2 regions of the Citricoccus sp. K5 genome follow, and region 2 is predicted to be linked to the other one. Evidence: predicted binding sites of a transcription regulator. Region 2 holds the regulator's gene; the other holds the start of a gene.
What was found. Region 2 encodes LexA, which represses DNA repair genes until DNA is damaged. Its sites were predicted from a motif close to TCGAACANNTGTTCGA; they were not measured.
Positions count from the first base shown of each region.

Region 1: BOSE125_RS05705 (HNH endonuclease signature motif containing protein) is a predicted target of LexA. The motif match lies at 1,829-1,844, and genes of this name have one in related genera.

Region 1 covers NZ_LR732817.1:1,270,439-1,277,847, reverse strand. The annotation lists gene BOSE125_RS05705 (HNH endonuclease signature motif containing protein) at 10-1,782, opposite strand; gene BOSE125_RS05700 (dihydrofolate reductase family protein) at 2,028-2,717, shown strand; gene BOSE125_RS05695 (SRPBCC family protein) at 2,699-3,220, opposite strand; gene BOSE125_RS05690 (DNA polymerase III subunit alpha) at 3,217-6,978, opposite strand; gene BOSE125_RS05685 (DUF6504 family protein) at 6,978-7,307, opposite strand.
Region 2 covers NZ_LR732817.1:782,463-789,871, reverse strand. The annotation lists gene BOSE125_RS03420 (Ig-like domain-containing protein) at 1-2,006, opposite strand, end outside; gene BOSE125_RS03415 (LysM peptidoglycan-binding domain-containing protein) at 2,138-2,497, opposite strand; gene lexA (transcriptional repressor LexA) at 2,709-3,452, shown strand; gene BOSE125_RS03405 (hypothetical protein) at 3,458-4,354, shown strand; gene BOSE125_RS03400 (ATP-dependent DNA helicase) at 4,351-6,447, opposite strand; gene hflX (GTPase HflX) at 6,444-7,409, opposite strand, start outside.

The DNA.
Region 1 (7,409 bases), 490 kb from region 2:
CACGCCACGTCACGCCACGTCATCGAGATTGTCGCGGCCGCCTGATTCCCCTGGGGTCTCGGGCCCCGGACTGCCAGAGGTACCTGGATCTCGGGGGCGCCAATAGTGATTGCGGCGGGGCCGTTGTTCCGGGTCGTGATAGCGAGCAGGGATGAACCAGGGCACACCGTCTTTGACCTCGATCTCCCACGCGCCAGCGTGGACTGCGTGGTGGTGATGTGAGCAGAGCAGGACCCCGTTCTCGACACTGGTGGGCCCGCCATGCTCCCAGAAGCGGATGTGGTGGGCTTCGCACCAGGGAGCAGGTATGGAACAGGCGGGTGCCGCACATCCGCCGTCCCGGGCAACGATGGCCCGTCTGAGCTTTCGGGTGAACAGCCTCTGGGATCGCCCCACGTCGAGCACCTCTCCTGAACCGCCGAGCACTATAGGGATCAGGTCGGCATCGCAGGCCTTCTGCCGGATGGTCTGTGGATCGATCGCTCCCGCATACGCTGCCTGGGATACCACGTGGCCGGTGCCGGCGTTGCCTATGACGCTCGTGTAGTGGCCTGCCAGGGACTCGTAGTCGATCGTCACCAGAACCTGTGGCCTGGCTCCGCCACCCCCGGCATCCGGCAGGTCAGATCCGCCCTCTTCGGCGGTGGGAGTCGTTTGGTTCGTCAAGGCCAGTGCACCGGTCAGGGCACTGATGAGTCCGTCCAGTTCCTGTTGGGCCCGGCTCCGGGAATCCAGCGAGTCCGCAACATCCAGGTGCTCCGCCCACACGTCGGCACCCGGCTGCTCGTCAGCAATCCTGCGCGGGTTGGAGGAGGCGGAGACGAGGGTCTTCAACGTCTCATGCTGGCCGTCAGTCGCCAACAGGGACCAGTGGTGCAGGTTCGCGGTGCCCTTGCCGTGATAGAAGAGCCCTTGGGCCGCGTTCATCTGGGCATCGGTGGGCTCGAGACCGTCGGGATTCACCACAGCGTCAAAGCGTTGGCGCCAGTACGCGCACACCTTCCGTACGGCGTCCGGGTCCATCTCCTGCGCCTGGGCCGCCAACACCCGCTCCCCCTCAGTGATCAAGAGGTCGATGTGTTCCTTCGGTGCTCCAGCTCGGCCCGCGTCGGCACGAGCAGACGCGAGGGCGTCCGCCACTGTGTCCACCGCGGCGAGATCGGCCTGGGCCGAGGTCACGGTGCCGGCCAGTGCGCCCATCTCGGGTGGAAGCACCTGGGTTCGGTCCTGGGACAACTGCGGCATGACACGGGCAGCGCGGCGGACACGCTTCTTCGCCTCATGACGGGGGATGCGCAGAACCTGTTGGAGGTAGTCCGCCCCGTTGCGGTAGGCACACTTGCCCTCCGGTATCCCCAACACACCGCGACGAGTCCCATGCTCTTCGAAGACGTGGTCCACCTGGCCTGCCAGTCCCGTTCGAGCCGCATCCACCCATCGGCCGAGCTCCTCGACCCGGGACAGCACGACTGGCAGACAACCCACCGGCACGGCTTCCGCGGTGGCGCCCAGGGTCTCATCGTTCAGAGTCGCGCCGTTCAGAGACTTGTCGCCTAGCAACTCATCCGGGTCCGCGCCGCCCCTCTCGTCGAGCGCCCTGTCCGCATGGGCATACAGCCCCCACTCCTCGGAACGATCATGATCCGGCCCATCCGGGAAGCGGTCGACGGCATCCGGCAGCCGGGGATCCGATACCCGTGCCGCCAGCTCCTCCAGTAAGAGGCGGGAGGCCACCAGCAACTCGGGCAGGTCCAGCCCTGCCAACTCGCCCTTCTCGATCACCGGTGCTCCTCTCCCGTGTAGTTGCAACCCCACCAAGTCGTCCGCCTAGTACATATATTCGATCATGATGCTGGGACACGATAAGCTCCCTCACCGCGGAATGTGGACGCCTCCCTGCCTTCTGTTGCCTGTGCAGGAGGCGGTACGCACCGCGGATCTGGCCATCCGACGTCGTGCGTTTCTACACTCGGGGCAACCACCAGCGTCCGACTGCTGACAACGCAGCCCAGAACCGGGATGTACCTATGCCTTCCACGACAGATTCCTCCACCGGCGAGCCGCTTCACCGGCGCAGGCCTCAACGACTCAGGGTCCAGAATTTCTTCGTCTCGCGGGACGGCATCGCCGCAGGGGAAGACCAGAGCCTGGAACGCCCCTTCGGCCACGTGGACCCGGGCCCCCTGACCGAATGGGCCGGGGCCACGGACAGTTGGCCCAATCGAACGGATCCCGGCGGCTCGCGGGGCGTGGACGACCACATCGTCCGCGACTTCACCCACAACATCGGGGCCGAGATCATGGGCAGCCACAAGTTCAGTCCGTTCCGGAGCCCCTGGACGAGCGAGGACTGGAAGGGCTGGTGGGGTGATGACCCGCCGTTCCGCTCGCCGGTGTTCGTGCTGACGCACCACCTGCGCCCGTCCTTCTCGCTCAGCGACACGACGTTCCATTTCCTCGATGCCAGTCCCTCCGAGGCGCTGAGGATCGCCATGGACGCTGCCCAGGGCAAGGACGTCCGCCTCGGTGGTGGTGTCACGACGGTGCTGGAGTTCCTCGAAGCTGGCCTCGTGGATGATCTGCACATCGCCGTCGCACCCCATGACATCGGTTCAGGACTGCGGCTGTGGTCCAGTCCGACGGACTTCGAGGACCGCTTCCATCATGAGAGTGTCCTGAGCCCGAGCGGGATGGAGCATCACTTCTTCTGGCGTTGAGCCGAGGCCTCGGCGTCGAGAACCCCGAGCAGATGCCGGTTGCGCTGCCGGATCAGCCTGCGGAGGTAGGGCACCAGGATCAGTCTTTCGGCCAGGCGTCCGAAGAGGGGCGACGTCACGGTGATCGTATCCGTCATGGTGCTCGCCCTCTGAGCGGTTCCCCCGGCCGTTGCGAGTCCGGCTCCGGCAGATCCGTGGGCCTCACTCGAGAAGTCGTGGACGTGGCGGAAGGAGCGGAAGGGGCCGGTGATCTGCTCGTCGACGAACCGACGGGGACGGTCATGTTCGGTGATCTGGGAGGTCATGGTGAACCAGATCCCGAAATGCCGGGCCCGCCAGGTGACGGTCTCGCCGTGACCGATCTGCCCCGAGGTCACGCCGCCGATGGCCTGTTCACCGGAGTCGGCCATCGATCCGAGATGCTCATCGATGCTCAGGGAGAGGTCGAAGAGCCGCTCGGCTGCGTGCGACGACGGGGTCACCACCGTGAATGTGCTCGTCATGGTCTGATCGTCGCACGTTCTGGGTCAGACCGGTTTCCGCCCGTCGCCGAGGCACCCTCCGGAACTCCCACCGGGCCGCGCACCTTGACCGGCCAGGACCCGGTGTCATGGTGCGGGATGTCGTGAAGCCGCGCGGTGGCCCCCACCACTTGGCGCGAGCCACCGGTCTCCTGCTGTTGGGCGGCTGACGAGGCGGCCGGACCCCACGGCACCGGAGCAGGTGGCGCACCAGCCCGGGTCCGGTCCCGGCGCAACCAGGCCCGCCATTCGTCCCGCGTGCCATCCAGATAGTCCGGATCGGGCAGCGAATCGGGCCGGTGCAGGTCCCAGGCACGAATGGCCTGCAGGCTGATGGCCTTGGGGCCGGTCCGGCGCGTAGTGCCCTCGATCAGCATCAGCCTGGCCGAGAACAGCATCTCGCCGGTCTCATGCTGGGCCTCCGTGAAGAATGAGGCGTCCACGCACCCCGTTCCGTCGTCCACGGAGATGAACACCACGCGTTTGCCGCTGCGCATGGGCGGGGTCTGCGTCGCCACCCGCACCCCGGCCACCAGCACCCGCGACTGTGACCGCAGCCCGAGCAGGTCCTCCGCCGCCGTCACCCCGAGCGCCTCCAGGTACGGCCGGTGCGATTCCATCAAGTGGGCGGTCGTGTCCATGGCAGTCAGATCCAGCTCGGTCCGCACCCGTTGGTCCCGGCTGGGCTCCGGGAACATCGGCACGATCGCCGCTGCCTCGGTATCGGGCAGTTCCAGGGAGAGCTGACCGTCGACCTGGCGTCCGCCAGACCGCTTCCTCCGCCCCGACAGCCCTTCGGCCTGCCCACCGTGTTGCAGTTCCAGATGGTGGACCAGGTCCGTGCGCGAGGCCCCGCCCAGCGGCAGGAGGCAGTCCAGCGCACCGAGCTGAGCCAGCCGCTCGAGGTTCCTCCGGGTCGGGCGGGCCCGGTCCCGCACATCGGCCAGTGAGGCATAGGGCTGCCCCGCCACGATCCTCTTGATCTCCGTCTCGCTCAGCCCGGACAGCGCGTTCAGCGCCAGCCGGATCCCCCAGCGCCCTGCGGCTTTCCCCGGCCCGACGCCGTCCGGCCGGCTCCCAGCGGCAGGCGCGTTCTCCAGGAAGGGCGCGGCGCCGGCGTCGGGAATCTCAGGATGGCCGGGCACCCACTCGAGCCTGAACCGATCGGTGGAGGCATTGATGTCCACGGGCAGCACCGGGATGCCCATGCGGCGGGCCTCGGCGATCATCAGTCGGCGGGGGTACATTCCGGGATCGTGCTCGAAGATCCCGGCCAGGAACGCCTCGGGGTGATGGGTCTTGAGCCACGCCGAGTGGTAGGTGGGAACGGCGAACGCGGCACCGTGGGCCTTGCAGAAGCCGAAGGAGCCGAAGGCGTGCAGCGTCCCCCAGACCTCGTCGACGACCTTCGGCGGGTAGCCCTTCGCCAGTGCCGTAGACCGGAAGAACTCCTCCACCACGTGCTCCTGCGGCCCGCCGATCTGACGGCGGAACTCATCCGCCTGGGCCAGCCCGCAGCCGGTCATCACGTGGAAGGTCCGCAGCACCTGTTCGTGGAACACCGTCACCCCGTGTGTCTCGGCCAGCACGGGTTCCAGGTCCGGGTGGGGATACCGTGCCTGGGAGAAACCGTGGCGCTGTTCGAGGAAGGGCCGCACCATGTCCGACTGCATGGGCCCAGGCCGGAACAACGAGATGTCGATGGTCAGGTCGTTGAATTCCACGGGAGCCATCTTCCCGATCAACTCACGCTGGCCCGGTGACTCGATCTGGAAGATGCCCAGGGTGTGCGTGGTCCGGATCAGTTCGAAGGTCGGCTCGTCATCGAAGGGCACCTGCTCGAGGTCCACCGTCCTCCCCGTGGTCCGCTCGATCTCGGCCAGGGTGTAGGCGATGGTCGACTGCATCCTCACGCCGAGCACGTCGAGCTTGAGCATGCCCATGGGATCCATGTCGTGCTTGTCGAACTGACTCATCGGCAGGTCGATCCCGGAGGGCTGCAACGGCGTCCGGTCCAGCAGGGTGGCGTCTCCGAGGATCACCCCGCACGGGTGCATGGCGATGTGCCGCGGCAACCGGTCGAGTCGCTCGGTGAGGTCCACCAGCAGGTCCAATTGCTCCTGTCCGGCGGCCCGGCCTGATTCGACCTGCTCCGCGAAACCGCGCAACTCCGGCATCCGGTCCATGGCCTCACGGAAGCTCGACGCCGAGAACCGCCACAGTTGCTTGGCGATCGTATCCACCTGCCCCGGTTCCATGCCGAGGGCCATCCCGGCGTCACGCACCGCTCCTCGGGCACGGTAACCGTTCTGCATGCTCATGAGCGTGGTGCGTTCGGCCCCGAAGCGCTCGAACATCGCATGGTAGACGTCGTGACGGCGGGCCGATTCCACGTCGATGTCGATGTCCGGCAGGGTCGAGCGGTCGTTGGAGAGGAAGCGTTCGAAGATCAGCTCGTGCCGCATGGGGTCCACGTTCGAGATCCGCAACAGGTAGTTGACCAGCGACGAGGCCCCGGATCCGCGCGCGGAGACCCGCACCCCCATCTTCTCGATCATCGCCACCACCTCGGCCACGGTCAGGAAGTAGCTGGCGAAGCCGAGCCGGTTGATGATGCCCAGCTCCTGCTCCAACCGCTTCTCCAGGTCCTGGCCGGCGGTCGACGACGCAAAGCGGGTCCCGGTATAGAGGCCCGGGAAGCGGTCGGTAACCCTGGCCAGAGTACGGTCCCGCAGCGCTCTGACCGGGTCCCCGGTGATCCCGATGACCGAGGCCTCCGGCACGGTGGGCCGCCTCCAGCCCAGGTCCGGGCCGGGGTCCATGCGGCAGGCATCAGCGAGGGCATGGGTGTCATCCAGCAGGGCCGTGACCCCCTCGGCACTGCCGCCGGCCCGCCCCTCCGTCCCGGACCCCGCCGCCTCGCAGATCTCCAGGGCGATCTGACGCATGGGCCCCGCGGGCTTCAGCCAGCCCTGCCCGTTGGGCTGCAGGTCGGTGAGGGCCTCGAGGGAGCTCAGGGCCCGGGCGGCGTCGAGGACGTCCGCGGTGGCGGCCCCGTCCGGCGTCGCATAGCGCACCGCGTTGGTCAGCACCGCCGGCACCCTGGTCTCCCGGGCGGCGCGCAGCATCTTCACGGCGTGGGCGGCTGACAGCTTCTCCCCTGGCGCAGAGAGATGGCAGACTACCTCCACCCGCAGGGATCCGGCGGGCAGCGCGGCCTTCCACTGGCGCAGCAGCGCCCGGCCGGCCGTGTACTTGCGCGCGGCCATCAGCCTCCCGACGTCGGATCCCGGCCCCAGCAGAACGAACAGTTCCGGCGGGGCACCGTGGTGCCTGCCGGCGGACCACTCGGCCAGTTCGGCCATCGTGACGTACGGGGTTCCCCCGGCAGAGCCACCCGTGGTGTGGGCATGCGCTGCCGAGATGAGCCGGACCAGGGCTCGGTATCCCGTGCCCTGCGTGCCGCCTCGGGCCAGCACGACCACCCGACCGGCGGGATTCGACCGCTGTTCGCCCCAGGCCACCGCGAGGTCCACCCCGATCACCGGGTCCAGCCCCTGCTCCAGGCAGGCGCTGACATGCTTGGCCGTGCCGTAGAGCCCGTCCCGGTCAGTGCAGGCCAGTACCTCCGCACCGTCCGCGGCGGCGGCTGCGGCCAGCTCAGCGGGCCAGGACACCCCGTAATGGGAGCTGAAGGCACTGGCCACGTGCAGATGCGGAAAGCCCGGGGCGGCACCCATCAAGCGCTCTCCCTGAGGCGCACGGCGGCGCCATCATGGATGCGGACCAGCCGCCAGCGGCCGGAGTCGACATGGTGGGAGAGGTCCAAGGTCAGCAATGGTGCGTTGCGTGCCTTCTCCAGGCGCACCTGGACCCGCCAGACCTCGTGGTCCACCAGACCGGCGCCGCGGCCTCGCTCGGCCCGGCGCTCCTCGGTCCACCACTTGCGCCGCTCGTACCAGCGCACCGGCTGGGCCGCCAGTACGTAGATCCGGCCGTTCCACTCCAGGCGCTCCGGGGCCCCTGCCGTGGTGCATCCAACGGCGACCGATTGAGTGAAGATTCCCATGGGACGTGATTCCTGCCCTGTTCTTGTCGTGACTTCTCATGCCGTTTTTCCGCCCTCCGGCACGTGGCCGGCGGGTTCGTCCGGGGGCAGCCCGGGCCGGCG
Region 2 (7,409 bases):
TCGTTCGCCGCCAGATACTCGACGTAGTAGGTGTCAGCGACATCCGAGGACCATTGCACCGATCCCCCGGCCGCCGAGTAGTCGATCTCCGCATTCTCCACAGCAGCCACCTGGGAGAGGCGCAGTTGGCCGCCGAGTGGGTCGGTGTCGTTCTCGAGCGGGTAGAACGTGACCTCCTGCCCTGCCTGGACGGTGACGTGGTCGGCCTGGGTGATCGGCGGATGGATCGAACCGCGTTCGAGGACCTCGATCTGCACTGTGCCCGTGGAGGTCTCACGCCCGTCGGACACGGAGACCTGGATGTCCCGGCGTCCGGCCTCGCCGGTGTTGTCCTGGAAGGTGAGCTGGCCGTCTGGACGGGTCCGGACGGTATCCGGCTCCTCGGCCAGGGCGCCCACGAGCTGGAGGTCGTCACCGTCCGGGTCGATCCAGTCCGTCAAGACCTGGCTCGTCACCGATTCCCCGGCCGGCACGCGCAGTACCGCTTTGCGCTCCTGGGTGGGTCCCCGATTCTCACTGTCCGGCACCACCCGCAAGGAGATCTGGGCCGTGTCCGTGCCGCCACGTCCGTCATCCGCCACATAGGTCACCGCGGCCCGGCCGCTCGCGGATTCCGGGACGACGATCTGCATCCCGATGCCGTCGATGATCTCCTGCACCGTGCCCACCGAGGGCTGGTCACCTTCGAGGGAGGCCGTCAGGACGTCTCCATCAGGATCGGAGTCATTGAACAGGACGGACAATTGCGTGGTCCGGCCGGGTCGCACGCCGAAACTGTCATCTTCCGCCACGGGCGGCCTGTTCTCCTCCTGACGCTCCGGCAGAGCGGTCTCCTGGGTGACCTCGTCGGATTCCTCCTCCGTCTCCTCTCCCTCGCCCTGGGGCGGTTCGAGGTCGTCCCAGTTGGCGACCACCTTCATCTGGTCGAGGACCATCCAGTTGGTCCCGGACGTCGTGTCGTTGAGCACCACGACATCGCGGTTGGCTCGGAAGACCAGCTCCGCGCCGGCCGTCAGCTCGGGGATGGGGACGATCTGATCCTGTTCTTCACCGTCACAGTCCTGCAGGTAGTGCCCGGTGACAGCCGAGGCGGCATGAAGGCAACCGGCTACCCGTACGGGGGCCGTTGCCGCCACACTGCCGTCAGTACCGGCGGGCGTGGTCGATCCGGCGGAGGCGTCCGTGGGCGGCACGATGCTCATGGCCTGAATGTCCCCGTTGGACAGCGCCACGGTGAGCAGGTCCCGCTCAGTGGACAATGCCAACTGCTCCGCCTCGGGACCGGACGGCTGTGGCACCGCGCCCACCAGCCGCTCATCCTGCATGGAGTGGCCTGGCCAGGACAGGATGCCGGACTCAGGGTCCACCACCACCGGAACGTCGCCCACGGCCACCAGCTGAGGGTCCTGCATTCCGGACAGCCCTTCGAGGCCGTCCTGGCGGGTTTCCACCGGGGCACCAGGCTGCTCACCCTCGGCCGCGAAGCGAATCACGGTGTCCCGGCCGAGGTCCGCCACGAACACCTCGCCACCCACCGTGGTCGTCGACGTCACGGCTCCCTCGGCCTCGTAGAGCGGTTCGTCCGTCGAGACCTGGGGCGTCGGGTCCACCGTCCCGGCGTAGACGGCCCCCTCTGCGGGGTTGCTGGCCGAGATGACGCCAGCGCCCAGCGCGAAATCCTGGGTTGCAGGCAGCATGATCTGATCGCCGGCGACCATGGCGGTGGTGTCAATGGCGGTCAGGGCGCCGGACGCCGGGTCCAGCATGAGGGCGGTGGCGTCCTCCTGGTGAAGTTCGAAGTCCTCCACCGGGGGCCGGAAACCACCGTCCAGGATGGTGGACTCGTGGTTCAGGTGGCCGACGTATCCCCCACTGTTGTGGGTGACCCAGATGCCGGCGTCATGCAGTTCGAGGTCAGCGGTGTCGAAGCCGGGATAGAGGAACGCGCCGGTGGCCACGAGGGCACCGACGGCGGAGAAGGCCACCGGGGTCGCCACAGACTTCATCTGCCTGCGCTTGTTCCCCATGAGTGCCCCGTCATCAGCAAGGGATCCGCCCCACTACGGACCCAGGCCATCCTATCGCCCGGCTGAAGGGAGACGAATCCCGCGGCAGTCTCTGCGGGGCCAGCGGAGGTTCAGGCGCCAGCGGGGACGAACAACACCTGACCGGGCTGCAGATCGCCGCTGTCGAGATCATTCAGTTGGCCGATGCGCAGGATGGCCTCGTTGCGGGGGGACTCGGGGGCGGTGCGCCCGGCGATGGCCCACAGGGTGTCGCCATAGTTCACCGTGACCGTCTCCACGTCCGCAACAGGCTGGTCATCGGAGGCCGCCGCGGGCGCCATCCCGTGGGCGCCGAAGAAGACGGCGGCCACTGCGGCCAGGGCCGCCAGGACGATGACGGGGAATCCCACGAAGAGGAAACGACCACGGCGGTTCAGGTGGAATCCGGCGGAGCCGGACGTGCGGGTCTGGACCGATGCTGCAGTGCTCATGCTCTTCTGCCTCTCCTCCCGGAACCCCGGGCCGTATAGAACGTGTGTTCGACTGCTTCGATGTCATGTCTAGCACGCCTGTTCGAGACATGCCAAGAAAAATTCGAACATATCTTTGAATCGAGGGTGTGACTCCGGTACCGTCAGACCCAGCGACCCAGCACGAGACACTTCACCAAGACCGACGGACACGATAAGAACGGATGGTCGAATGGCCCCCCGGATTCCCTCTCCCGCCCCGGACCCGCATCACGATCACGGCGTCCGGCCCCTCACCGACCGTCAGCGGATCATCCTCGGATCCATCCGCTCTGCGATCGCCGCACACGGGTATCCGCCGTCCATGCGGGAGATCGGGGATGCGGCAGGCCTGGCCTCACTGTCATCGGTCACCCATCAACTGGGTCAGCTGGAGAAGCTCGGCTACATCCGCAAGGATCCGGGCCGTCCGCGGGCCATGGAGGTCCTGCTGGACGAGAACGGCCTGGCCCTCGTGGTCGAGTCCGCCGTCATGCCCCCCGAATCGGCGGCCACGCCGGGCGGGACGGTGCGGACCCTGCACACCGGGGCCGCCGACGGTGATGCTGTCCCGGTCCCCCTGGTCGGCCGGATTGCCGCCGGTGGGCCGATCCTCGCCGACCAGCAGGTCGAGGACGTCATGAACCTGCCGCGTCAGCTGACCGGCGAGGGGGAACTGTTCATGCTGAAGGTCTCCGGCGATTCCATGGTCGATGCGGCGATCTGCGACGGCGACTGGGTGGTGGTGCGTCAGCAGAACAACGCTCAGAACGGGGACATCGTCGCCGCGTTGCTGGACGACGAGGCCACCGTGAAGACCTTCCGGCAGCGGGACGGCCACACGTGGCTGCTGCCGCAGAACTCTGCGTATGAGCCCATCCTCGGAGACGAGGCGACGGTCATGGGCAAGGTCGTCACGGTACTTCGGGCGCTCTGAGCCCCATGAACCATCGGCCTCTGCCGCCGGGCGTCCGCGTGGCGGATGCCGAGGAGTTCGTCTACACCCACGGGCGGCTGCTCGAACGCCGCCGGGTGGACCTGCTGCTCCACGGCGGCGGCACCGAGGGTGTCCTGGCCGCCCTGGGGGCGTACCGCAATCCAGACGGCGGATTCGGTCACGGCCTCGAACCCGATGTGCGGTCACCGAAGAGTGAGGCGCTCTCCACGCTGACGGCCCTGGACCTCTTGGCCGGATGGGATCTGGCCGAGCACCCCTGGGTGCGCTGTGGACTGGAATGGGTGGCCTCGACCTCCGGACTGGACGGTTCCGTGCCCTTCGTCACCGAGGCCTCCCTCGAATGGCCCCATGCGCCGTGGGTCCAACCGGTTCCCGGCGGTTCGCACCTCACATATGGCTTCGCCGCCGCGGCCCTGCTGACGGGGTTCTCGGGCGGGTGGGCTGAGGCCGCCTCGGACTGGTGCCGCCTCCGATTGTCCCGGGCTGCGACTGCCGGCGACCTGCCAGCCTATGAGGTCAAGTACGCCCTGAGGTTCCTCGCAGCGGACGGCCTTCCCACGGGCTCGGCCGACAGCCCATTTCTGGCCACCCTTCGTGAGCGGTTGTCCGCCAACGGCTCCCTCCCCGTGGAGGGTGGCGCCGAGGACGAGAGCATCCATGCGGTCGACCTGGTCCACCATCCCTGGACGGTCCCCTTCCCCACGGACCTCTACGGCAGCCTGGTCCCCGCGGCCGTGATGTCCCGGGACCGCCGGTGGCTCGCATCCGCCCAGGAGCCCGATGGCGGATGGTCCGTGGACTGGCCGGCCTGGAGCACGGCTCCTGGCATCGAATGGCGGGCCATTCGCACGGTCGGCGCCCTCGAGATGCTGATCCGCTAGTCAGCGGGGCGCAGCCGCTCCAGCACGCCGCGGACCACGGACGGATCGGCCGTCGGCCAGAAGTCCGGCAGGGTCGAACGCAGGAACGAACCGTACCGTTCCGTCGCCAGCCTGGAGTCGAGGACAGCCACCACTCCGCGGTCCGTTGCGGTCCTGATGAGCCGGCCGGCGCCCTGCGCCAGACGGACCGCCGCATGGGAGGCGGAGACCGCCATGAACCCGTTGCCGCCATGCCGGCTGATGTCTCTGGACCGCGCCGTGGACAGGGGATCATCGGGTCGCGGGAACGGGATCCGATCGATGACCACCAGGCGGCAGGACTCGCCGGGCACGTCCACGCCCTGCCACAGGCTCATGGTCCCGAACAGGCAGGTGTCCGCCTCCGTGGCGAACTGCCGCACCAGGGCGGTCAGCGTGGTGTCGCCCTGGCACAGGATCGTGGGATTCGGACCGAGCCGGGTGCGCATCTCGGCGGCAGCGTCCTCGGCGGCCCGTTTGGAGGAGAACAGGCACAGGGCCCCTCCGCCGGACGCCCTGAGCAGTGCCTCGAGTTCGTCATAGGTCTCGGGGGCGGCGAACCGACCCGGCTTCGGCAGATGCCGTGCCACGTAGAGCACGCCCTGCCTCGGGTAGTCGAAGGGGCTGCCCACGTCCAGACCGGTCCAGGCCGGTGCCCCCTCGCCCATCAGACCGAGGGATCCCGCCACCGGGTTGAACGACTCACCGATGGCCAGCGTGGCCGAGGTCAGCACGGTCGTGGCCTGGCCGAAGAGTCCCTCGCGGAGTTTGCCGGCCACGGACAGCGGGGCCACGTAGAGCATCGGAGCCGCAGACTCGTCCCCGGGGATCCACCCGGTGCCGGGCTCGAAGTGGCCCGGACGGGACGCCCAGAGCACTTCGGGGTGACTGGTGTCCGGAGTGGTCTCCAGCATCCGCTCGGCCACGTCCAGGACGTCCTGCATCCGGGATCGGGCCATCTGACGCCCGCCGTCGGCCGCGGAGTCGGCACCTCCCCCGCTCGGCTTGGAATCACTCAGCCCCTGGCGGGCCGCATCGCGGACCGCCTTCAGGGCGTTCTGCTGGACCTCGTCCGGTCCACGCGGTATCAGGCCCGTGGGGGTGGCGGTAAAGGCGGCGTCGAGGCCGGCGCCGGCCTGAACCAGGTCCTCCACGGCGATGGCCGTGTGCTTGCGGGCCGAGGAGGCCGCGGCCTGCACGATGGCCCCGGAGAGCTGGCCGGTCACCGCCCCGGTCACGCGGTCCTGGAGTTCGTGGGCCTCGTCCACCACCACGGCCTCGAACTCGGGCAGCACCGCAAGTCCCTCGAAGGCGGCGATCGCGAGCATGGCGTGGTTGGTGACCACCACGTCTGCGTCCCCGGCGTCCGCGCGCGCCCGCTCGGAGAAGCACTCGGCCGCCATCGGGCACTTCTGGGCGCCCAGGCAGTCCACCGCGGACACCGAGACCTGGCGCCACGCGCGGTCGGTGACGCCCGGATCGAGGTCGTCCCGGTCCCCCGTGTCCGTCTCCTCGGACCATTCCCGCAGCCGCAGGACCTCACGGCCCAGGGGGCTGGTCGGGCCGCCGTCGGATCCGGACGTCATCTCGCCGTCGTCGGCCATGCCGAACAGTGCCTGGCCGTCCTCCTCCGGGAAGCCGCCCTCCAGCTTGTGCTTGCACAAGTAGTTGGACCGGCCCTTGACCAGGGCGATGTTCATGGGACGGGGAAGCTCGTCCCGCAGGGCCTCCAGCAGCTTGGGAGCATCCCGCCGCATGATCTGGGACTGCAGCGCCAGGGTGGCGGTGGCCACCACCACCGGGTTCTCGGCCTCCAGTGCGTGCTGGAGCGCCGGCACCAGGTACGCCAACGACTTCCCGGTGCCGGTGCCCGCCTGCACCAGCAGGTGCTGCCCGGTCTCCAGGGACCGGGCGACCTCCACGACCATGCGCCGCTGCCCTTCCCGGCGTTGACCCCCGGTGGCTGTGACGGCGGCGTCCAGCAGCCGCAGCGCCTCACGCTCCGCCTCGGTACGGGGCTCGGCGGCGGGCTGCGCCACGGCAGCCGGCGCGGCTTCCTCGACCGTCTCTGTCATGCTCCGGCGCGCTCCTGACCGTCCGCGGACCCCTCGGCGGCATAGCGGCGCAGGTCCTCGGCGATGTCCTCTCGGACCAGTACCCGGAGCCGCGTGCCCTCGGCCTCGTAGGTCTCCGAGATGATGTCCGCGTCCGGCGAGTGCAGGCGCGAGACCACATCCCCGTCCGTGAAAGGGATCAACAGGTCCAGGGCCACGTTCGGGCGCGGGATCGCGTCCGAGACGGCGCGCTCGAGTTCCTCGATCCCCTCCCCGGTGCGGGCGGAGACGACCACTGACCGCGGTTCCTTCTGACGCAGCCGGGCCACCACCACCGGGTCGGCGGCGTCAGCCTTGTTCAGCACGATGATCTCCGGGATCTGCCGGGCGTCCACCTCGGCCAGCACAGATCGCACGGCGGTGATCTGCCCCTCGGGATCCGGGTGCGAGGCGTCGACGACGTGCAGGATCACGTCAGCGTCGGCCACCTCCTCCAGGGTGGAGCGGAAAGCCTCGACCAACTGTGTCGGCAAGGACCGGACGAAGCCGACCGTGTCCGAGAGCGTGTACCCGATGCCGTCCGGCGTGACGGACTTGCGCACCGTCGGATCCAGTGTGGCGAACAGGGCGTTCTCCACGAGGACGCCGGCATGCGTGAGGCGGTTGAGCAGGGAGGACTTGCCGGCGTTCGTATACCCGGCGATCGCCACGGAAGGCACCCGGTTGCGACGCCGGTTGGCCCGCTTGGTCTCGCGCGCGGGCTTCATCGCGGCGATCTCCCGGCGCAGCTTGGCCATGCGGGTGCGGATGCGGCGGCGATCCAGCTCGATCTTGGTCTCACCGGGGCCGCGGGAGCCGATGCCCTCACCGCCGGCGGCACGGCCACCGGCCTGGCGGGACATGGACTCGCCCCAACCGCGCAGGCGTGGCAACAGGTACTCGAGCTGCGCCAACTCCACTTGGGCGCGGCCCTCACGGGACTG